DNA from 3 places in the Bacillus sp. D48C genome. Region 1 is predicted to be linked to each of the others. Evidence: riboswitches for the same ligand, from Rfam matches in the RefSeq annotation. Region 1 holds a riboswitch; each other region holds the start of a gene.
What was found. Region 1 has a riboswitch for S-adenosylmethionine ahead of ACLBXA_RS11325 (methionine ABC transporter ATP-binding protein). Riboswitches for the same ligand answer to the same signal wherever they lie in the genome.

Region 1 (7,842 bases):
TTAATAATAGATAAAAGCAGACTGAGCCACAGTCTGCTTTTTTATGTTACATTTTATGATTTTGTTTTACTGGAACTTTTATTGGTTCTTTTGCTAATAAGAGCTGAACGCCGAAGTATAGTATGCTTGCAAGTGTCATTCCAGAAACGGCATCTAAAAAGGCATGCTGCTTCGTAAATAGCGTTGATAAAATAATAAGTGTACCGAAGAAAGTAAGGATGTAATATTCAAAAGCATGTTGTTCTCTACGCTTAAAGGCAGCTAACATAATTACAAATGTAGTAAGAACGTGAATGCTAGGGAAACAGTTTACCGGTTGATCGATACTATAAATATAGCGAACTAGTTCAGAAAATACATCTGTTCCAACGACAGTCGGACGCGGTACAGTTGTTTGCCAAAAATAATAAATAGAAAAACAAGCAAGCTTTCCAAAAATAACACTACTTAAAGTGACATAATATTGCTTTCGGTCAGCGAAGCAGTAATAAATAAGTGCGCCGTATAAGTATGGAAACCAAAGTAAATAAGGAATAATAAATGCTTTTACAAATGGAATCCAATCATCTACTACAGTTGTAACGTCTACTGCGTGAACAGTCGATTTATTTAATACGTCGTAAAGGGGACTTACGAGTACGAGTAGAAGTATATAACTTAACGGAAGAAAAGATGAAAGTTTAAATTTCTTCATGTTGATCTCCTATGTTTAGTAATGTAAGTAAATTCAATTGATTATAATATAGAAACGTGAATTGGGCTATCGATTTTACTTACATTTTCTTGAATTAACCTTACGTTTTTGTCACTTGACTAAAAAGAAGGGGGAGGGTGCTAAATGAAGCGTTTATCGTATTTCTTATTTTTTATATTGATATGCCTAGTCGGTGCTGGGTGTGCAAAGGATAAAGAAGGAGAGAAATTAGAATATAACGGAAGAGCACTCGTAATTGGAGTTGTTGGAGAAAAGCCGAAAGATACGTTTAGGAATGTAAAGTTTGAGGAAATGAAGTTAGAGGCACTGGAAAAGAAATCTAAGGAAGTGGATGGTTTTCTAATAATGAAAGATCACTTTCAAGAAGCCTCAACAGAGCAGTATAAAAATGTATTTTCATCGCTAAAGAAACCAGTATTTTTTATCGGTTTACAAGATAAATTATATTCAATTTTTATTACAAAAGGGATAGAGTATAACAGTGCACGAAAAGATGTAAATGCGATGTATACGCAAGGTTTTGCGAATATCGGAAGTGGTGAAGGGCAACAATGGGCAATTGGTTTATCAAATGGTGGAAACACAGAAGAAAGTATTCATAATATGTATATCGTAGTATTTCAAACAATTGCAGATTATTTGAATAGATGATGAAGGAGCCTGCAAAAGAGGCTTCTTATTTTTTTAAATAAACGTTTGTTTAAGCTGTATGTTCGGTAGGAAGAAACCGATGTAACTTAAGGGTTAAGAAAGAAAAATGGAGAATTAATCAAACGTTTGTTTAAGCTGTATGTTCGGTAGAAAGAAACTCATGTAGTTCAAAGGTTAACGAAGAAAAATGGAGAATTAATCAAACGCTTGTTTAAGATATATGTTTGGTGCAGAATCTAAAAAAATTATATATTTATTTTTTTCTTAACAAATGGCGGAAAAATAAGAAAAATTCGCAGGATTATTAAAAATTATCACGAAATAAGTAAAAGTTTAGCGAATAATGGTTTGAAATAATAAAACGTTTTCTATATGATAAAGGTAAAGGTTAGTAAAAAAGTAGGTGAATTTATGACAGTAACATTTTATTCATATCCAAAGTGTGGCACATGTCAAAAGGCAAAGAAATGGTTTGAGGCAAACGATGTAGCATATGAGATGATTCATATTGTTGAAAATCCACCATCAAAAGAAGATTTACGTAATTTACATGAAAAAAGTGAATTACCATTAAAAAAATTCTTTAATACAAGTGGAATGCGTTACCGTGAACTTGGTCTGAAAGATAAGTTGAAAGATGCAAGCGAAGACGAAATGTATGAGCTTTTAGCATCTGATGGCATGTTGATTAAACGTCCAATTGTAACAGATGGAACGAATGTAACACTTGGTTTTAACGAAGAGCAGTTTGAAAGTGTGTGGAAAAAGTACCAATAAGGTATTTTTACATAATTAATACATTCACTGGAGGTACAGTCATGAGCATTCCAAATAATTTACGTTACTCTGAAGAACACGAATGGGTAAAAACTGAAGGTAATGAAGTTGTTATCGGTATCACTCACTTTGCACAAGGTGAGCTAGGCGATATCGTATTCGTTGAACTTCCTGAAGTAGGTGCAACAATCGAAGCTGACGAGCCATTCGGAAGCGTAGAATCTGTTAAAACAGTTTCTGAGTTATACGCACCTGTAAGCGGTAAAGTTGTAGCAGTAAACGAAGAATTAAGTGACCAACCAGAACTTGTTAACGAATCTCCATACGAGGGTGCATGGATGGTTAAAGTTGAACTTTCTGATGCAAGCCAAGTTGAGAAGTTATTAACTGCAGAAAAATATGCAGAAATGACAAACCAAGACTAATTATAGTCGACTAAAGGACAGCCTTTGTGCTGTCCTTTTTTATTTTGTGTAAAATAATGAATGTAGAATCATATACTAATTATCGTGTAGGAGAACGTTTTTTGAAAAAACTTTTTCGTTTAATCTTTATGCAGGTCTAGCCGTTTTTGTTTTTCGTTGTCTAGCTCCAGCGACTAGATTGTTCGGTGGCTTCGCTTCTTCCTACAAGGCAAAAAGCGCCTCTACGTCAGAAGCTCCATCCCCCTCACAATCTAAACGAGCCGCTTCCGCTTTTCATTGTCCATCTCCAGCGGCTAGATTGTTCGGTGGCTTCGCTTCTTCCTACAAGGCAAAAAGCGCCTTTACGTCAGAAGCTCCATCCCCCCTCACAATCTGAACGAGCCGCTTGCGCTTTTCATTGTCTAGCTCCACCTCCTAGCCCTTCATGTCTAAGAACCTTCCGCACGAGAAGACAAAAAGCGTCTTCTGTACGGAAGAACCTTAGCCAACAGGGCTAAACAGTCGGTTTCGCTTTTCTTTTGCAAAAATAAACAGGAAACAACATGAAAATAACGAATATACTATATACTAAGTTCAAGGTTATATAGTATATGGTGATCGGGTGATGACATATGATTTATGTAGAAAAAGTCATTATTGTAGAAGGTACATCAGATAGAAGAAAGATTGAATCTATTATTCGTGAACCGGTGGAAATTGTTTGTACAAATGGTACAATTGGTTTATCGAAAATGGATGAGCTCGTTGATCAGTTTTTTGATAAGGAAGTGTATGTGCTAGTAGATGCTGATGATGCTGGAGAAAAGTTAAGGAAACAATTTCGAAAAGAATTTCCGCAAGCCGAGCATATCTATATTGATCGCTCGTACCGAGAAGTGGCAACTGCGCCATCTACACACTTAGCAAATGTATTATGGGGAGCCGACATTGACGTTTATACAGAATATTTACGGTAAGGAATGATAGAAGTGATTGATTGGACAGGAGCCGAAGCTACATCCCTAATAGAGAACGAAGAAAAAACAGTGTTATATGTATATACTCCAATGTGTGGAACATGCCAATTAGCAAAAAAGATGTTAACAGTCGTTGAGATGACAATTGAAGAGTTGAAAATTGGGATGTTAGATTTAAATTATGCTCCACATTTAGCAAAAGAGTATGGGATTGAAAGTGTACCTTGTTTACTTGTTTTTGAAAATGGGACACTGATGAAGAAGATATACGCATTTCATTCGGTTGAATATTTATATACGGAATTAAAGTAGGCGGCAAAATTTTTGCCGCCTCGACATATTTCTTGGGAAATATGTCGAGATGCAGGATGGATACAGTATTTGTCGAGCGAAAATAACAGGATTGCTCTTTAGTGAGAGGGAATGGTATGTAATAGAAAGTGATATGAAGGATGTGATTTAGGGTGAGATTATATTCTTTGCTTCAATCATTTGTAAATTACGCTAATGGTCAATATCATTTAGAGCCGCTTTTAAGACAAGAGGAAAAAACTGTTAATTTCCGTTTGGGAGATGAAAGTTGTTCGTTACAAATTTCAAGAGATTATATAGAGCTGGTACATGAGGAAAGAGGAACGGAACAAATCATTTGCTTAGACGAAAAGGATATAGAACAATTGGTTAATGGAAATGTACGATTGCAAATGTTAATGAACGATGGACGTGTACAATATTCGGGAACGTATCGAACGATGCTATTAGTCGAATCGATGTTTCATATATGTAAACCGATGTCAGTAGGTGCTTAAAATTCTGAAGGTTCATTTTTTGCGAAAATTTCTGTTGACATGGTGTTTGGATATTGATACAATTCAATTCATAAAATATAGACAATTTCATAAATTACAAATCAGACGAAAATTGAATCTGATTTCTCTTATCAAGAGAGGTGGAGGGACTGTGCCCTGTGAAGCCCGGCAACCGTCAACTTATGTTGAAATGGTGCCAATTCCTGCAAAGCAAATGCTTTGAGAGATGAGAGAGAGGGATAATGTTGTTATATACGCACATAAACCTTTCTGCTTCTCTAAAGCAGAAAGGTTTTTTTATTGTTTGAATGTGGAGGACATTCAAACAATAAAAGTAGTGATAACGGTGGACTACACGCATTAAACATAAAAAATTGCGGAATCGACCTAAACAAAAAAAGGGGTGATACATCATGATTCTATTAGAGAATGTAAAGAAAATATATAAAGCAAAAAGCGGTGATGTCACTGCTGTAGATAACGCCAATTTAAAAATAGAAAAAGGCGAAATATTTGGTGTTATCGGATATAGCGGCGCTGGGAAAAGTTCTTTAATCAGATTGTTTAATCAGTTAGAAAAACCGACTTCTGGCCAAATTACAATTGCGAATCGTGTTATATCAACAATTACAGGAAGTGAACTTCGTAAGGCAAGGCAAGAAATCGGAATGATTTTTCAACACTTCAACTTACTTTGGTCACGAACTGTACGTGAAAATATTGAGTTTCCACTTGAAATTGCAGGTGTTGATAAAACGAAGAGAAGAAAACGTGTTGATGAATTAATTCATCTTGTCGGATTAGAAGGAAGAGGAGACGCGTACCCATCTCAGCTGAGCGGGGGACAAAAACAACGCGTTGGGATTGCAAGAGCATTAGCTAACAACCCACAAGTACTTTTATGTGATGAAGCAACGTCGGCTCTTGATCCAGAAACGACAGATCAAATTTTGGATTTACTATTAGACATCAATAAGCGCCTTGGTTTAACAATTGTACTCATTACACATGAGATGCACGTAATTCGAAAGATTTGTAATCGAGTGGCGGTAATGGAGAGAGGAAAGATTGTAGAAACGGGTCCAGTACTTGATGTATTCCGTAATCCGAAGCAAGATATTACGAAACGATTTGTACAGCAGTTAACAGATTCTGAAGATACAAATGAAACGATTGAAAGTTTAATTGAAAAATATCCAGATGGAAAAGTAATTCGTTTGCAGTTTATTGGTGAGGCTGTAGAAAGACCAGTGCTTCAACGATTGATGCAACGCAGTGATATAGAAGTTAGCATTTTGCAAGGAAATATCGCACAAACGAATAACGGTTCTTACGGTAGTTTAGTTGTTCATTTAAATGGTGAGGAAACAGCAATCCAGCAAGCAATAGAAGGAATTCATCAAGATCAAGTAGAGCTGGAGGTGATTGCACATGGATAAGTTACTCGCAAATGTTGATTGGAATCAAATGTTAGAAGCAACGGGTGAAACGTTATATATGACGGCAATCGCAGCTCTTGCGACATTTGTTTTAGGACTAATTTTAGGATTGTTACTCTTCATGACAGCGAAAGATAATTTATGGGAAAACAAATCAATTAATACGGTGATTGGAGCATTCGTAAATATATTCCGTTCTATACCGTTCATCATTTTAATTATTTTATTAATCCCATTCACAAAGATTCTTCTTGGAACAATTCTTGGAGCAAGTGCAGCGCTGCCGGCTTTAATTATTGGAGCGGCACCATTCTACGCGAGAATGGTTGAAATCGCACTTCGCGAAATTGATAAAGGTGTAATTGAAGCTTCAAAAGCAATGGGAGCAAAAACAAGCACAATTATTTTGAAAGTGTTAATTCCAGAATCGTTACCAGCATTAGTATCTGGTATTACGGTTACGACAATTGCTTTAGTAGGATATACAGCAATGGCGGGAGTTGTTGGTGCTGGTGGCCTTGGAACACTTGCTTACTTAGAAGGATTCCAAAGAGGAAATAACGATGTAACAATCGTTGCGACAATTTGTGTATTACTAGTTGTATTTTTAATTCAGTGGATTGGTGATAGTTTAACGACTCGAATAGATAAACGATAATAAAAAACGGGAGGATGTTTCAAATGAAAAAATTATTACTTACGGCACTTATTTCAACTTCAATTTTTGGCTTAGCTGCTTGTGGCGGGAAAGATAAAGATGAAAAGAAGCTTGTTGTTGGTGCTTCTAACGTACCGCACGCTGAAATTTTAGAAAAGGCAAAACCGTTACTTGAGAAAAAAGGAATTGAATTAGAAGTGAAAAAATTCCAAGATTACGTGTTGCCAAATAAATCGTTAGCGGATAAGGATTTAGATGCAAACTACTTCCAGCACATTCCGTATTTAGAAAAAGAAATTAAAGATAAAAAGTATGACTTTGAAGTAGCAGGGAAAATTCATTTAGAGCCAATTGGTGTATATTCTCAAAAATATAAGAGCTTAAAAGAACTTCCGGACGGAGCGACAATTATTATGAGTAATTCTGTTGCTGACCATGGACGTGGTTTAGCAATTTTACAAAAAGAAGGTATTTTAAAAGTTAAAGATGGGGTAGATCCAGTTAAAGCAACTCCAAAAGATATTGCAGATAATCCGAAAAATCTAAAATTCAAAACGGATATCGAGCCTGGTTTATTGCCACAAGTGTATAACAATAAAGAAGGCGACGCTGTTTTAATTAACTCTAACTATGCAATTGATGCAAAGTTAAATCCAGAAAAAGATGCAATTGCAATTGAAGGAAATGATTCACCGTACGCAAACATAGTAGCTGTTCGTAAAGGCGATAAAGATAAGAAAGAGATTAAAGCTCTTGTAGAAGTATTACATTCTAAAGAAATTGAAGACTTCATTAATAAAGAATATAAAGGGGCAGTTGTTCCTGTAAAAGAATAATTGCTGAAAAGGGCTGGTGTATGCCAGCCTTTTTTATAACTACATAACTATAGGGGAGAAGGGGACATCATATGAGAAAGATTCTATTGTCAGTTGTTACAGCGCTGTCTGTATTTACATTAGCTGCTTGCGGAGGGAAAGAAGAGAATAAGCTTGTTGTTGGAGCTTCTAACGTGCCGCACGCTGTTATTTTGGAGAAAGCACAGCCAATCTTAGAGAAAAAAGGCATTAAGTTAGAGATTAAAAAGTTCCAGGATTATGTACTGCCAAATAAAGCGTTAGCGGATAAGGAAATTGATGCGAACTACTTCCAACACATTCCTTACTTAGATAAAGAAATTCAAGAAAAGGGATATAAAATTGTAAACGCAGGAAAAATCCATTTAGAGCCAATGGGGATTTATTCTAAGAAATATAAAAGTTTAAAAGAATTGCCAGATGGCGGAACAGTTATTATGAGTAATAACGTAGCGGAGCGTGGCCGTATGCTCGCATTGTTACAAAAAGGCGGCGTTATTAAATTAAAAGACGGTGTAGATGTTGTTAAAGCGACAGTAAAAGATGTTGTAGAAAATC
Region 2 (7,842 bases), on a different contig from region 1:
CATGATATAAAAAGACGGAATTCAATACTTCACGTCCAGCTGGTGGTAAACCAAATGATATGTTACTTACACCTAAAATCGTTAAACACTCTGGTAACGCTTCTTTAATAAGACGAATTCCTTCTATAGTCGCTGCCGCTGAACCAATATATTCTTCATCACCTGTCCCTACTGGAAACACAAGTGCATCAAAAATAATATCTGACGGACGTATTCCATATTTCGTCGTTAATAATTCGTAACTTCTTTTTGCAATTTCTAATTTTCTTTCAGCACTTACTGCCATACCATCTTCATCGATTGTACCAACTACAATTGCAGCACCATACTTACGAAGAAGCGGTGTTACCTTTTCAAAACGCTCTTCTCCATCTTCTAAATTAATAGAGTTGATAACAGCTTTTCCTTGAATATAAGTAAGTGCTCTTGCCATAACATTTTCATCCGTTGAATCAATCATAATCGGTACTTTTAACACTTTCGTAACTTCTGTCAAAAATTTCTCCATATCTTCTATTTCATCACGATCAGGATCTGCCATACAAATATCAATAATATGAGCATTTTTCTTCACTTGCGCCCTTGCCACTTCAGCAGCCTCTTCAAATTTCCCTTCTGCTACTAATCGTTTAAATTTACGTGATCCAATAACATTCGTTCTTTCACCTACAAATAACGGTCTCATAGACTCATCGTATTGAAGTGCCTCCAATCCACTAATTCCATGTCCTTCTCTCTCATGATGGTCACGAGGCTTAAGAGATGCTAGCGCGGATTTCATTGCTTTTATATGTTCTGGTGTCGTGCCACAACAACCACCGATAATATTAACCCATCCTTCTTCAGCAAATCGCTTCACCTTTTCAGCAAGAGAAGATGGAGATTCATGGTAATGTCCATCTTCATCAGGAAGACCTGCATTTGGATAACAAGAAATGTAACACTCCGATAAATCAGATAGTGAACGAATATGGTTCCTCATAAACTCCGGACCAGTCGCACAGTTTAATCCAACAGATAATGGTTTCATATGTTCTACTGATAAATAAAAAGCTTCAATTGTTTGCCCAGCCAGAGTCGTTCCCATTGGCTCAATCGTTCCTGAAATCATAATAGGAACCGTTTTTTTCATTTCTTCAAAAGCAGCTTGAATTCCAATATAAGCTGCTTTCACGTTACGCATATCTTGACTCGTCTCAACGAGTAATACATCAACTTCTCCTTTTAACAATCCTCGTGCCTGCCTTGTATAAGCCTCAATCAATTCTTCAAAAGTCACACCACCTGTAACACTAATTGCTTTCGTTGTTGGTCCCATTGCTCCCGCAACATATACTTCCTTCCCGCTTTCTTTAACAGCTTGCTTCGCCAAAAGTGCTGCCTTTTCATTTAGTTCTTCATCTAAATGAGACAGCTCATAATCACTTAGTACAATATTCGTTGCCCCAAATGTATTTGTTTCAATAATATCCGCTCCAGCTTCAATATAAGCTTTATGAATTTTTAAAATAACGTCTGGTCTTGTTTCTACTAAATATTCATTACAGCCCTCGTACTCTTCTCCTCCGAAATCTTCAGCAGTTAAATCCTCTTGCTGAATCATTGTCCCCATTGCCCCATCTAATATTAAAATGCTATTCTGTAATTTTTCTTCTATACACTTCATCAATTAATACCTTCTTTCACTTCTTGCTTTTCTCTTACATATTTAACAAGATGTTCTGTAATTTCATACTTTAAAAATGGTGTAATAAGATAAATACCATTAAAATATTTCATCGCTATGTCGATTAATTCTTGCGAAATGCGAATCCCTTCCTCAATTGCTGCCTCTTTCGTTTCGTGTCCATCCATTCTCTCTCTTATTTCTTCAGGAAGAGTAATACCCGGCACCTCAAAATGAAGAAAATCTGCATTCCGCTTACTTACTAACGGCATAATTCCAATAAAAATAGGTTGTTCCAAATGCTTTGTCGCTTCATACACTTCTTCAATTAGCGCGATATCGTAAATTGGCTGAGTTAAAAAATACTCCGCTCCAGCATCTATTTTTCGTTCCATTCGCTTAACCGCTGCTTTTAAGTGCCTCACGTGAGGATTAAATGCGCCGCCTACAGAAAACCTTGTCGCCGGTCCAATTGATTTCCCTAAAATTGAACGTCCATCGTTCATTTCTTTAATCATTTTAATGAGCTCAATAGAGGATAAATCATATACAGAAGTTGCACCGGGAAAATCACCAACGCGCGCTGGATCACCAGTTAAAGCTAACACTTCTTCCATCCCTAACGCCGATAAACCTAACAAATGAGATTGTAGTCCAATGACGTTATGATCTCTACACGTTAAATGTGTCAATACTGGGATATCATGCTTGGTTAATAACGCACCCATTGCCATATTCGAGATGCGAGGCGATGCTAATGAATTATCTGCTAGAGTAATAGCATCTGCTCCCGCTCTTTTTAACGCTCTTGCTCCTTCAAAAAAACGCTGTGTATCTAACGTTTTCGGTGGATCTAATTCCACTACAACTGTCGTTTGTTTTTTCGCTTTCTCTGCTAGAGTGACGTGAGCCTTCGAACGTTTCTCATGCGTATGAACGACTTTCGGCCTTTGAATCGTGTCTTTTTCTATTACAGGGGTAATATTCGCAACAGCGCGCTTCATACTTTGAATATGTTCTGGAGTCGTACCACAACAACCACCCAATAATCGAATACCTTGCTCAATAAATCTCGGTGTCATCGCTTCAAAATAAGCTGGGCTTCCCTCATATACATAACGTCCCTCCACATAATTCGGGAGACCTGCATTTGGGTATGCTGATAAATAGCCATTTTGCGGAATCGATATCATTTTGAAAGCTTCCGTCATATGAAGCGGCCCTAGTTGACAATTCAATCCAACAACATTTGCACCGCAATCTATAAGTTGCTTTAATATTTCATTGACATCATTTCCATTTTGAGTCGTACCTGCTTCATGTAACGCTAATTGAGCAACAATTGGAATATTCGTTTGCTTACGCAATACTTTAACGGCATGAAGTAATTCAAATTCATCGTAAAAAGTTTCTAATAGTAATCCATCAACCTGTTCTTCTAGTAAAGCCCCTGCCTGTTCAAGTAGCATAAACTCCCTTTCCATATCAGTCGTTGTAACGGCTCCGATGTGTTTCATACCACCAATTGTTCCTAAAATTGCATTTCTGTCTGTAACAGATGCTTTCGCCAGTTTTACTGCCGCTCTATTAATTTCTGTAACTTGATTTTCTAAACCATACATACGTAATTTCGTCTCATTTGCCCCATACGTATTCGTTTGAATTACATCTGCTCCAGCAGCTACATATTGTTTATGAATCGATATAATTAAGTCTGGATCAGATACATTCAATTCTTCAAAGCTACTTTGCAAACCATGTGAATGCAATAACGTCCCAACCGCACCATCACCTATTACAATTCCTTTTGATAATAAATCTAGTAATTTCACGAATCTCCCTCATTTCTATCAATATAAAAACCCCCTCTTCACTTTGAAGAGGGGGACATAATCGTTCCTCCTCTTATTATGCAAAACATTCGTTTTGCAGGTATTAGCACCGTTTCAAACATTTCGTTTGAAGGTTGCCGGGTTTCACAGGGCCTTTCCCTCCACCGCTCTCAATAAGAGTTGTCTTTATTATTTTATTTATGTAGCTAAAAGGAAATGCGTTCCCCTTTTAACAATGTTTGTTAATTTTTTAATAAATTTAGCATGCACAAAAGTAAAAGTCAATGATACTTGCGGAAAAATAAAAATTATTTAAAATAAACTTGCAATTCAATTATCTTTTGTTGTAAAGTTAAAAACATAATAAAAATTTCATACGAACATTCTTATCTAGAGAGGTAGAGGGACTGGCCCTATGACGCCTCAGCAACCATTAACAGTTTGTTAATAAGGTGCTAATTCCAGCAAATTGTGAAAGATTTGACAGATGAGAAGAAGACTCTATTCAAACCGAAAGCCTTCTTCTTAGAAGGCTTTTTTTATTTTATATTCACTTAATGTTTCAATTTAAAAAGGAGGAATTTTCACATGTCAACAATCGAAACGAAACTAGCACAAATCGGAAATCGCAGTGAAACTACAACAGGAACGGTTAATCCACCGGTTTATTTCTCAACCGCTTATCGTCACGAAGGAATTGGTAAATCTACTGGCTTTGACTATTCACGAACTGGCAATCCAACTCGCGGTCTTTTAGAACAGGCGATCGCAGACTTAGAATATGGCGAACAAGGTTATGCCTGTAGTTCAGGGATGGCGGCTGTTCTCCTCGTCCTTTCTCTATTCCACTCTGGAGACGAACTTATTGTATCTGAAGATTTATACGGAGGAACGTATCGATTATTTTCTGAGCACGAAAAAAAGTGGAATGTTCGATGTAGATACGTAAATACACAATCTATTAAACAAATTGAGCAAGCTATCACAACTGAAACGAAGGCTATTTTCATAGAAACTCCAACTAATCCATTAATGCAAGTTACTGATATTGCTGCTGTCGCAACTGTAGCGAAAAGGCACGGACTACTTCTTATTGTAGACAACACATTCTACACACCTTATATACAGCAACCATTAACAGAAGGTGCTGACATTGTACTCCATAGCGCAACGAAATATTTAGGGGGACATAACGATGTACTAAGCGGACTTGTCGTTGCAAAAGGAATGGAACTTTGCGAGGAAATCGCTCATTATCATAATGCATCAGGCGCGGTTTTAAGCCCATTTGACTCATGGTTATTAATTCGCGGTATGAAAACGTTAGCGCTTCGCATGAGACAACATGAAGAAAATGCGAAAGCAGTTGTTGCATATTTAAATGATGAAAACGGGGTGACAGATGTATTTTATCCAGGAAGAGGCGGCATGATTTCATTCCGCCTTAAAGATGAAGCTTGGATTAATCCATTCTTACAATCTTTATCCTTAATTACATTTGCAGAAAGTCTTGGTGGTGTAGAAAGTTTAATGACTTATCCAGCAACGCAAACACATGCTGATATTCCTGAAGATATTAGAACAGCAAACGGTGTATGCAATCGTCTTCTTCGATTCTCCGTTGGCATTGAAAATAGTAACGATTTAATTCAAGACTTAAAGCAAGCCATTAAACTCATAAAAGAAGGTGTAAAAATATGAGCTATTCTATAGATACACTCTTACTACACAACCAATATAAACATGACTCACAAACGGGCGCTGTGAACGTTCCCATTTATAACACATCAACTTTTCACCAGTTTGATGTAGATACGTTCGGAAAATATGACTATAGCAGGTCAGGAAATCCAACTCGTGAAGCTCTTGAAGATATCATTGCTTTATTAGAAGGTGGAACAAAGGGATTCGCCTTTGCATCAGGCATTGCAGCGATTTCCACTGCATTCCTCCTTCTTTCACAAGGTGATCACGTACTCATTTCAGAAGATGTATACGGAGGCACTTACAGAGTGATAACTGAGGTACTCTCCCGTTACGGTGTTTCACATACATTTGTTGATATGACCAATTTAGAAGAAATAAAACAAAACATTAAACCAAATACAAAGCTCTTTTATGTAGAAACACCTTCTAACCCACTTTTAAAAGTGACAGATATCCGCGAAGTTTCTAAACTTGCAAAATCTATTGGCGCTCTTACTTTTGTTGATAATACTTTTTTGACACCACTATTCCAGAAACCACTTGAACTTGGAGCTGATGTCGTTCTTCATAGTGCTACAAAATTTATTGCTGGTCATAGTGATGTTACTGCCGGATTAGCAGTAGTAAAAGATGCAGAACTCGCTCAAAAGCTTGGATTTTTACAAAATGCATTCGGTGCTATTTTAGGGCCTCAAGATTGTTCTCTCGTACTTCGTGGCCTAAAAACATTGCATGTACGCCTCGAGCATTCAGCTAAAAATGCCAATAAAATTGCACATTATTTACAAGAGCACACTAAAGTACAAAATGTCTATTATCCTGGATTACAAACGCATCTCGGATTTGATATTCAACAATCTCAAGCAACATCAGCTGGAGCGGTCTTATCGTTTACTTTGCAGTCAGAAGATGCACTCCGCCAATTTTTGTCAAAAGTAAAATTACCCGTTTTTGCAGTTAGTTTAGGAGCGGTAGAGTCAATTCTTTCTTACCCAGCAAAAATGTCACATGCAGCACTGTCGCAAGAAGCTCGTGATGAAAGAGGGATCTCTAATTCATTACTTCGGTTATCAGTTGGCCTTGAAAATGTTGACGATTTAATATCCGATTTTGAAAATGCCCTTTCTTATGTAGAAGAACCTGTAAATGTATAGAATGAATAGAAGATATGAAATTAAGTTTTCATATCTTTTTTTATGCTGTCTACCATACTCGTTTTAGTGCTTTTCTGTCTATATAGTTCATTAAAAAATAAAATTTTTATCTATTTCCAAGTAATGGATTAATTGATATATTAAGAAATAAAAAGGAGCAAAAATAATGGATACTTGTACAGATATTTTAATCGTTATCGATTTACAAAATGGAGTATGTTATAGCGGAGAGCATTTATTTGATTTACAGAACTTACTAACAAAAGTAAATCAAAGAATTTCTTCATACAGAAAATTAAATAAACCAATCCTTTTTGTTCAATATTGTGATGATGATTTAGTACCCGAGAAAGAAAATTGGGCTATTCATACCGATCTAGATGTTCAAGAACAAGATTTTTTTGTAAGAAAAACACATGCAAATTCATTTTATAAAACAAACTTAAAAGAAATTTTAGATCAATTATCTGTAAAGCGCATTGAATTTTGTGGTGCCCAAACAGAGTACTGTATGGATGCTACGATTAAGTTTGCCCACGGACTGGGATACGAAAACTTTATGGCACAGAAAACAACCTCTACGTTGAAGAATCCTTTTATGTCCGCAAAAGAGACGATTGATTTTTACGAGAACATATGGAATCACAGGTTTTTAACGTTGCTAAAAGATGAATTTTAGAATAAATGACTAATGACTTGATTATCCTAAGATTTATCAGCTGTAATCAAATATTTCGTTATCATCATAAAGAAGCGAATTACATTCAGCTTCTTTTCTTTTAAACTGTTTTATATTCTATATATATCATTACAATTCCTTTGTCATATTATTTTAAAAATTTTGTATATTCATTTGAAAGAATAAGAAAATCATGATAAAATTGTGTTACAAATATATCTATATCTTTCAATTTTTAAAACGCATCGAAATTTTCACCCAAAAATTTTATTTTACAAAAACGTGCTAATTTACCTATTTTATTTACATCAGGGTCTCTTTTCTTACAATTTCTTTACTTTAGGACTTTTTTTCTGCAACAACTATTTTCTTTTCTTTAAATTTTTGGTATGTATAGTATGGTATAATAGCTCACACGGAGGTGGAAAAGAACATGTTAGAAACCTTTCAAAAAGAATTAGAACTATATGAAAGTAATGCAGAATTATTAAAAGTACTAGCTCATCCTGTTCGTTTATGTATCGTAAAAGGATTAATTGAGCGCGGTCCAAGCAACGTTTCTACAATGTATACTGGCTTAAACATGCCACAATCTACAATTTCACAGCATTTAGCAAAATTAAAAAGCGCTAAAATCGTTTCTAGTGAAAGAAAAGGATTAGAAATTTATTACAAAGTAGAGAACGAAACAATAATTCAACTCGTTCGCGTATTATTAGGTTAGGGACTAATAATCGAAGAAAAAGAACGTATTCTATATTTTTCATCTCATATCTTTAATATAAATATATATCATGAGAGGAA
Region 3 (7,842 bases), on a different contig from region 1:
AACTCGCTGCAAGTATATCGCACGAAGTAAGGAATCCTTTAACGGTTGTAAAAGGATTTACACAGCTTTTAAAAACACCAAATTTAACTCCTGAATCAAGAGACGAATATATTAAACATATACTTGAAGAGTTAAATCGTGCCCAAGAAATTATCGATGATTACTTAACGTTTGCCAAACCTTCTCCAGAAAAATTAGATCAAATTTCAGTAAAACAAGAGTTAAATCGAGTTATTAATATGATATTGCCATTGTGTAATATGAATACGATACATATTACACAGGATTTTTCTGAGGCAACCATTGTTGGTAATAAACAACACTTTCAACAATGTTTTTTAAACTTAATAAAAAACAGTATTGAAGCAATGCCTAATGGTGGTACCTTAAATATTTCCTCATCTATCAATAATAGTAAAGTTGAAATACGAATTGAAGATAGTGGAGTTGGAATGTCACAGGAGCAAATACATCGATTCGGTGAACCGTATTTTAGTACAAAAACGAAAGGCACCGGTTTAGGTACGATGGTTGCTGTTAAGATTATTGAGACGATGTATGGAAATTTAAAAATCCGAAGTATCGTTAGTAAAGGAACGACTTTAACGATTACGTTCCCAAAATATAGTAAGAATACGCATTAAAACAAATAAAAAAGGAGCATAGTCGCTCCTTTTTTATTTGTTTCGATACATAAGTATCTTCAATGTTTTTTAGTTTACATTTGTGAAGACTAATTAAAAATTAGTATCCTCCGCCCCAGCAGCTGCATCCTACAATTATTAATAGAATGAATAACACAACTAATAAAGCGAAACCTCCACCAAAACCACAAGAACCACCGTAACTCATATTTTCTCCTCCTTTTGGTTTGAAAACTAATAGGTAGTTGATCATTTTAACTGGTTCGTATTATACATTATGTGTATATCCCTTTTTTGAGCATGTCTACATAAAAATAAGTAAAAGCACTCGTTTAAAGAGTGCTTTAAAATGGATACCAAAAGTTTTGAAATACGTTTAATTTTAAATATACGGCAACAATGAATATGAAAACACCGGCAAATAACGCGATGAAATCTTCACGTTTCGCCTTACTTGTATAAAACCATGTACGTTTATCCTTCTTTCCAAATCCTCTTAAATCCATTGCATTTGAAACCGTATCTATTCTTTCTAGAGAATGAATGATTAGTGGCCAGAAAATTAAAACACGGTTCTTCATACGAACCCATAAACTTGCTTCTCCTTTTTCAAAAGCCACTCCTCTCGCTTCTTGCGCGTGTTTAATAATTTTATACTCAGACTGGATGTCAGGAATATAACGCAGTGCAATATTTATTGCATATGTAATCTTATAATGAATACCAAATTTATTTAAACTACTTACAAATTCACTTGAATCTGTCGTGTAAATAAAAAGAAGTGTAAATGGTAATAACGTAAAATACTTTAATGAAAGTGTAGCTGCATAAAATAATGTTTCATATGTAATTGTTGCATATCCAATATGTAAAAACGAGGTATATGATTCAGTTAATTCAGATCCATGAGTGGGTGTAATAAATAAAATCATGACAGAGTTTAATAAACTAAATGTAAATATGACACTAAAAACAATTAAAATTTTACGAAATGGAATTTTAGCAATTCCGAGTCCAATACACCCAATAATAAATAAAATTAGCAACAACCTAAAATCAAAAAACAAAAAAGTAATCGTCATACAAAAAATAAATAAAAACAATTTTACTACCCCATCCATACGATGAAAATATGTACTATGCACCTTCCTCCCTCCTATTACTGTCTAAATAAAGCTCCATAAATTTTTCTGGACATACAATCCCACTAAATTTAACAAGCTTGGTTAAAGAACTCTCTCTTAAGTTGGCTCTTTGTAAGGTTTCTTGATCACCAAATACATTAGACACTGTATTATCCGCAATAATTTTCCCTTCATGTAGAACTACTGCACGGTCTGCATATTCTAGTGCGAGATTCATATCGTGAGTGATAAAAACAAATGAGATTCCCTTTTTAGCTAGTTTTTTAATAAACGACATAAATTGTTTATAATGATAATAATCTTGTCCCGCTGTCGGTTCATCTAATATGATAAGCTTGGGATCTATTGTTAATACAGATGCGATTGTTACTCTCTTTTTTTGCCCATAGCTTAGCGCTTGAATTGGCCAATTACGAAATGGATATAAACCACAAATTTTTAAAGTTTCTTCTACTCTATTCTTAATTTCTTCCTTAGAAAAATTATTTAATTTTAATGTAAATGAAACTTCTTCAAAAACAGTGGGCTGTGTAATCATATGATTTGGATTTTGCATCACGTAAGATATGGTTTCCCCACGTTTACGAATAGACCAAGAACTAATATCTTCACCCTCTAACAAGATTTCCCCATTTTTCATTTTGTTTATGCCTATAAGACTATGAGCTAATGTTGATTTCCCTGCTCCATTATGTCCCAACAGTGCCACAATTTCTCCTTCATATATTGAAAGGTTTACATTTTCTAATACTTTTTGTTTATTAGGGTATGAAAATGATAAATTCTCCACTTTAAGTAATTCCTTGTTTTTAGTATTACCTTTTAATATGACTTGTTTCTCCATCCACTCTCTTATAACGTTGCTTACCTTTTCCTTTTGAAGGTTTTCCATTGGATATATTACGTCATTATTACTATCAAAATGTAATCTCTTTAATGCTTCGATGTAAATAGGCTCTCTTAAGCCAATACATGGTAATATATTTGACGCTAAGATTTCTTTTGGTGTTCCTATTGCAATGACTTTACCTTCATCAATTAATATAACTTTGTCTAAATCCAGCTTTAAAATTTCTTCTATTCTATGTTCGATAATAACAATCGTTTTATTATATTGCTCATGTATATCTTTCATAAGTTCTATCGTATGTAAGGCGCTTAGCGGATCTAAGTTCGCTAACGGTTCATCGAACAATAATATATCCGCATTTGTTGTTAATAAACCAGCAAGAGAAACTGTTTGTTTTTGACCTCCTGATAATTCATGTGGACTTTGTTTATGAAACGTATGCATCTTCACCTTTCTTAATGAGTCCGAAACAATCTTTTTCATATCCTCTTGATTTACACATTCATTTTCTAAATAAAAAGCTACATCTTCTTCTACTGTCATACCAATAAATTGAGCATCTTGATCTTGCAAAATTGTTCCCACATGTTTACTCTGTTCAAAAATACTGCCTTCCCTCGGGTCTTTACCGGCAATTAATACGTTACCTGTACTAATCCCTTCATAAGAAAATGGAATTAGCCCATTGATACAATGAGCTAATGTCGACTTTCCTGAACCACTTCGTCCAGCAATTAGCACTTTTTCCCCAGGGTATATATGAAAGTTAATATCACTTAAAGTAGGCTGCGCAGCATGCCCGTATTGAAAGGTGAATTGTTCAAACGAAATAATTGGTTGCATGTTAACATCCCTACTTTTCAATTTTTAAATGTGCATGTTTCTTATTGGATTTCGCCAAGCCAATTGTAAGTGGCAATCCAAGAACTAAGAATACGATAACATCGGAAATTGTTGCTCCTAATACTTGTATAACAATTTTGTCAAATGGTTCTCCCATCACAATAATATCGAATGCCCCAGCAAATATAATAGCAATGACAATACCAACTAACCCAGTAATTGCTAAATAAGAAATATCTCCCTTGTTAAATGACCCGTTTTTCACACTAAAACCAACTCTTTTTTGAATAAGACCCATTGAAAAACCAATAATCCCTGAACTAATAACCCAGCCCCACCAAATCCCCCAGCCAGCAATCGTATCTGTTACGGTATGACCGATAAGTCCGATTAAGAGTCCTGCCACTGGACCAAATAATGCTCCAAAAACAGTTAATATAGCTAATGCTGGTTTAATAAATGTATTCGGTGCAATAGAAAATCCCCAAAGTCCTAATATCCCGTATAAGGCTGCTCCAATCCCGATTGCTACTACTAACTTTGTTGATAATTTATTCATTACAATTCCCCTCTCATATTGGTCAACTTTTATTATTCTATATTTATTTTAAAAATGAATTATGCATCGACACTTCCTTTCTATACAACAAAAAAATGACCTCTTACATAAGAGGTCATTTTCTTTCACGTTCAAGAATCCTCTTATCTTTCAAAAAACACATCGTGTCCTCTGCGGAATTAGCACCTTCCTATAAAATTGCATAGGGGTTGCTGAGGTTTCTTAGGGCCGTTCCCTCCACCTCTCTGGATAAGTATTAATTTGTAATTCGTATTATGGCACTAAAAAGCATAAATTTCAATACTTTTCTAACTATTTTTATTTTTCGTTAAATAGTACATTTAAATCATTGTATTCTTATCGGAATTATGAAATAATAAATTCAAAATCGTTTCGGGAGGAATGCATTATGAAAGTTATTGGTTTAATTGGGGGATTAAGTTGGGAATCTACATCATTATACTATAAACATATTAATACACTTACACTCTCTCAATACGATCAAAATGCGAAGCTAGTTTTATATAGTATGGACTTTGGAGAAGTAACTACTTTATTACAAAACCATCAATATGAAGAAGTAAAAAATGAACTAGTCACGGTTGCAAAGAAGGTTGAAAAATCTGGGGCTGACTGTTTATTAATGTGTTCAAATACTGTACATCTATTTGCCGAAGAAGTAGAACAAGCAATCTCTATCCCGCTTCTTCACATTGGCGATGTAAGTGCTAAAGAAATGGTAAAACAAAATATAAAACGTATCGGACTATTAGGAACAAAACAAACGATGGAGCAAGATTTCTATAAATCACGATTAGCGAAACATAACATTGAGACAATTATCCCAAATGAAGAGGAAAGAACAGTTATCCATCATGTCATATTAGATGAATTAAGTAAAGGGATCATTTCAGAAGCATCTAAAGAAAAGCTATTACAAATTACAAAGTCATTAATTCAAAACGGCGCTGAAGGTATACTATTAGGCTGTACTGAAATACCTTTACTCATCTCCCAAAATGATCTTACTGTTCCCGTTTTTGATACTGCTTTTTTACATGCAAATACTGCTGTGCAATTTGCTGGATAAGAATATACAAGCATAAAGGTACGAACCTCTATGCTTGTATATAGTTACGACTATTTCCCCCGCTATTTACGGGCAGTAAAACCCCCAACGATTAAAGTTTCACTTTATTTAAAAGAGATTCAATAACTGCAATTACTTCTTTTGAACCACCACATTCTAAAAAGCTATCATTAAGTTTTCGTATACCATGCTTATACTTTTCGTTTGAAAGAACATCTGTTACAGCCTCTTTTAAAGTGTGCACATTAACATGTTCTTTCAATAGTCTACGCGCTGCTTCCAGTTCAGTTAATCTTTGCGCTATCATAGGCTGATCTTTATCATGCGGTATTATTACAAATGGGACATTATAATGAATGGCATCGTGTACGCTATTCATGCCGCCATGTGTAATAAAAACATCCGCTTCATTTAATATTTCTGATTGAGGTACGTATGGAGCAATTATAAAATTATCTGGTGCTTTCTTAATTTTAGAAATATCATTTCTATCACCAATTGCCATTACAACTATCCCATCAAAATCTGAAAAAGTATCAATACAAGTATTAAAGAATGGTTCGAGTCCTTCAAGCAGTGTTCCCATTGAAATATAAATAACTTTCTTCTCTTTAAGTGATTCCAGTGGAAACTTTATATTTGTTTTACGCTTTGAAATACTCGGTCCAATAAAAATGTTATTTTCTCCGAACGATTCGCTATTAGGTTGGAAATAACGACTTGTGTATACGAGACAAACATCACCCTTATTATTCATAAATTGAAGATTATTCTTTGGTTTTACTCCAAATTCATGTTCCATCTGGTTTAGTAATTTTTCAGAGATCTCCTCTGGTTGGAATGGTATATCTGCATTTGAATGAAAAGGTAATGTCTTCAAAAACTCTGAAGGAATTAAAAATATAGGCGAGGACACTACACCTGGAACTTGTAAATACTCCTTTACTAACTCTCCCGCACCAAATATATCATAAATTACGAAATCAAAATTTATGCTTTCACTTAATTGTTTCGTAATTTCTAATATATATAAAGAAGTTTGAACATGCACATGAAAGAAAGCATTTAACCCAGATGAGGTTTCAGCATCAATAGAAATCTCCTTTAATAGATCCGGATGTGTATGTACAGTAGCTCCTAAATCTTCAATCCTATCTTTAAAGTTTGCAGTTGTAATATAATGTACGTTATCCCCTCGTTCAGTAAAGGCTTTCACTAAATTTAATGTAGGGTTTACATGTCCCTCTGCTGGAAAATTAACTACTAAAATATTTAGCACTTATTCCTCACTCCTTACATTTCACTGTTTTAATTAAAGCATACTGTTATTTGTACATGTAATCGTCCCCTAATAGTCCTAAAATGCTTGCTACATTATGTTGATAAATAATTTTCAGTCATCAACATAAAAAAAGCATCTACCTATGTAGATGCCTAACCGTGATAAGGAGTGTTCTGTGAGGTTAGAACAAGCTTCTCTGCTTGTCCTATGCTATCAATATATGATTTATTTTATAAAACGTGAATAGTTAATAGAATTATTTTATCCATTTTATATGATCAAATGGATAAAATACCATTTCTACTTTACCTATTATATTTGACTCATCAATAAGTCCAAGTGTATTCCTACTATCTTTACTATGATTACGATTATCCCCTAACACAAATAATTTATGCGTAGGAACTTTTATTTCTCTCAAATTTGAAAAACGATTGGATACTTGTGACATATCTAAATGTATATACGATTCATCACGCTTTTTACCGTTAATAAATACCTCATCCTCTTTTAGTTGTATGTTATCCCCCGATAATCCAATAATTCGTTTCACATAGTAAGTAGGCTCGTCTTCTTTTTTTATAATGACAACATCTCCATGATGAAAAGACGATAAACAGACGTTTACCTTATTAACAAGTATATAATCTTTTTCATTCAAAGTAGGTTGCATCGAAATTCCTTCTACCATACAAAATAAAAATGACTTATTAATAAAAATAACCCCTATTATAATTAAGATGTAGCTACATATGTTCCTCCAATATTTTAGAATAAACGGCTTCATATATACCTCATTTCTAATCTATTCCCAGATAAAAACGCCTCTAGTTCACATGAATGCTAGAGACGTTTCGTCCATTTTAATTCTCTTTAGAGGCATCTGTTTTTGGCGCTTCACCAGTTAATCGCTTATTTTTCAAATCAAAATAAGCATCTAAAACTTCTTTTCCAATATCGGAGTTAATGCCCGATTTATCATTTTCAACCCACGGTACTACAACAGAAAATGCTACTTCTGGATCATCATATGGCGCATATCCAGCTAATGTTAAGTTATAACATTCTCTACGATCGCCTTTCGCATTTCGCCCAATTTCATTTTCTCCACCATATACAGTTTGTGCGGTCCCTGTTTTACCAGCTGGTTTATATGGTGCTTTTTGGAACGCTCTTACTCCCGTTCCATCTCCTTCTTGAAATACTTTTCTAAATCCTTCTTTTACTTGATTAATATATTCTTGTTTCATATCGATTCTATTTAAAACAACGGGTTCTATTGATTGTACTACTTTACCAACCTCATCTTTTTGAACGGTTTGTTCTCTAATCTCTTGAACAATTTGTGGTTTCATTCGATACCCTCCATTTGCGATAGTCGAAATATATTGTGCAAGCTGAAGTGGTGTATATGTATCATATTGTCCAA

Region 2: it holds a riboswitch for S-adenosylmethionine, as region 1 does, so the genes downstream of both, metI (cystathionine gamma-synthase/O-acetylhomoserine thiolyase) here and ACLBXA_RS11325 (methionine ABC transporter ATP-binding protein) in region 1, are expected to answer to the same signal.
Region 3: it holds a riboswitch for S-adenosylmethionine, as region 1 does, so the genes downstream of both, ACLBXA_RS05175 (ECF-type riboflavin transporter substrate-binding protein) here and ACLBXA_RS11325 (methionine ABC transporter ATP-binding protein) in region 1, are expected to answer to the same signal.

What each region holds. Positions count from the first base shown of each region.
Region 1 covers NZ_JBKFAQ010000003.1:492,559-500,400, forward strand. The annotation lists gene ACLBXA_RS11290 (phosphatase PAP2 family protein) at 47-694, opposite strand; gene ACLBXA_RS11295 (hypothetical protein) at 839-1,366, shown strand; gene ACLBXA_RS11300 (arsenate reductase family protein) at 1,778-2,143, shown strand; gene gcvH (glycine cleavage system protein GcvH) at 2,185-2,568, shown strand; gene ACLBXA_RS11310 (toprim domain-containing protein) at 3,180-3,524, shown strand; gene ACLBXA_RS11315 (thioredoxin family protein) at 3,528-3,836, shown strand; gene ACLBXA_RS11320 (hypothetical protein) at 3,989-4,333, shown strand; SAM riboswitch class I at 4,459-4,566, shown strand; gene ACLBXA_RS11325 (methionine ABC transporter ATP-binding protein) at 4,747-5,772, shown strand; gene ACLBXA_RS11330 (methionine ABC transporter permease) at 5,765-6,430, shown strand; gene metQ (methionine ABC transporter substrate-binding lipoprotein MetQ) at 6,454-7,266, shown strand; gene metQ (methionine ABC transporter substrate-binding lipoprotein MetQ) at 7,338-7,842, shown strand, end outside.
Region 2 covers NZ_JBKFAQ010000001.1:590,049-597,890, reverse strand. The annotation lists gene metH (methionine synthase) at 1-1,666, opposite strand, end outside; gene ACLBXA_RS03175 (bifunctional homocysteine S-methyltransferase/methylenetetrahydrofolate reductase) at 1,666-3,498, opposite strand; SAM riboswitch class I at 3,569-3,678, opposite strand; SAM riboswitch class I at 3,882-3,992, shown strand; gene metI (cystathionine gamma-synthase/O-acetylhomoserine thiolyase) at 4,087-5,199, shown strand; gene metC (cystathionine beta-lyase) at 5,196-6,359, shown strand; gene ACLBXA_RS03160 (cysteine hydrolase family protein) at 6,526-7,038, shown strand; gene ACLBXA_RS03155 (ArsR/SmtB family transcription factor) at 7,472-7,762, shown strand.
Region 3 covers NZ_JBKFAQ010000002.1:22,553-30,394, reverse strand. The annotation lists gene ACLBXA_RS05195 (LytS/YhcK type 5TM receptor domain-containing protein) at 1-644, shown strand, start outside; gene ACLBXA_RS05190 (YjcZ family sporulation protein) at 745-852, opposite strand; gene ACLBXA_RS05185 (energy-coupling factor transporter transmembrane component T family protein) at 989-1,789, opposite strand; gene ACLBXA_RS05180 (ABC transporter ATP-binding protein) at 1,782-3,482, opposite strand; gene ACLBXA_RS05175 (ECF-type riboflavin transporter substrate-binding protein) at 3,493-4,041, opposite strand; SAM riboswitch class I at 4,182-4,297, opposite strand; gene ACLBXA_RS05170 (aspartate/glutamate racemase family protein) at 4,451-5,131, shown strand; gene ACLBXA_RS05165 (macrolide family glycosyltransferase) at 5,223-6,410, opposite strand; gene lepB (signal peptidase I) at 6,670-7,200, opposite strand; gene ACLBXA_RS05155 (peptidoglycan D,D-transpeptidase FtsI family protein) at 7,277-7,842, opposite strand, start outside.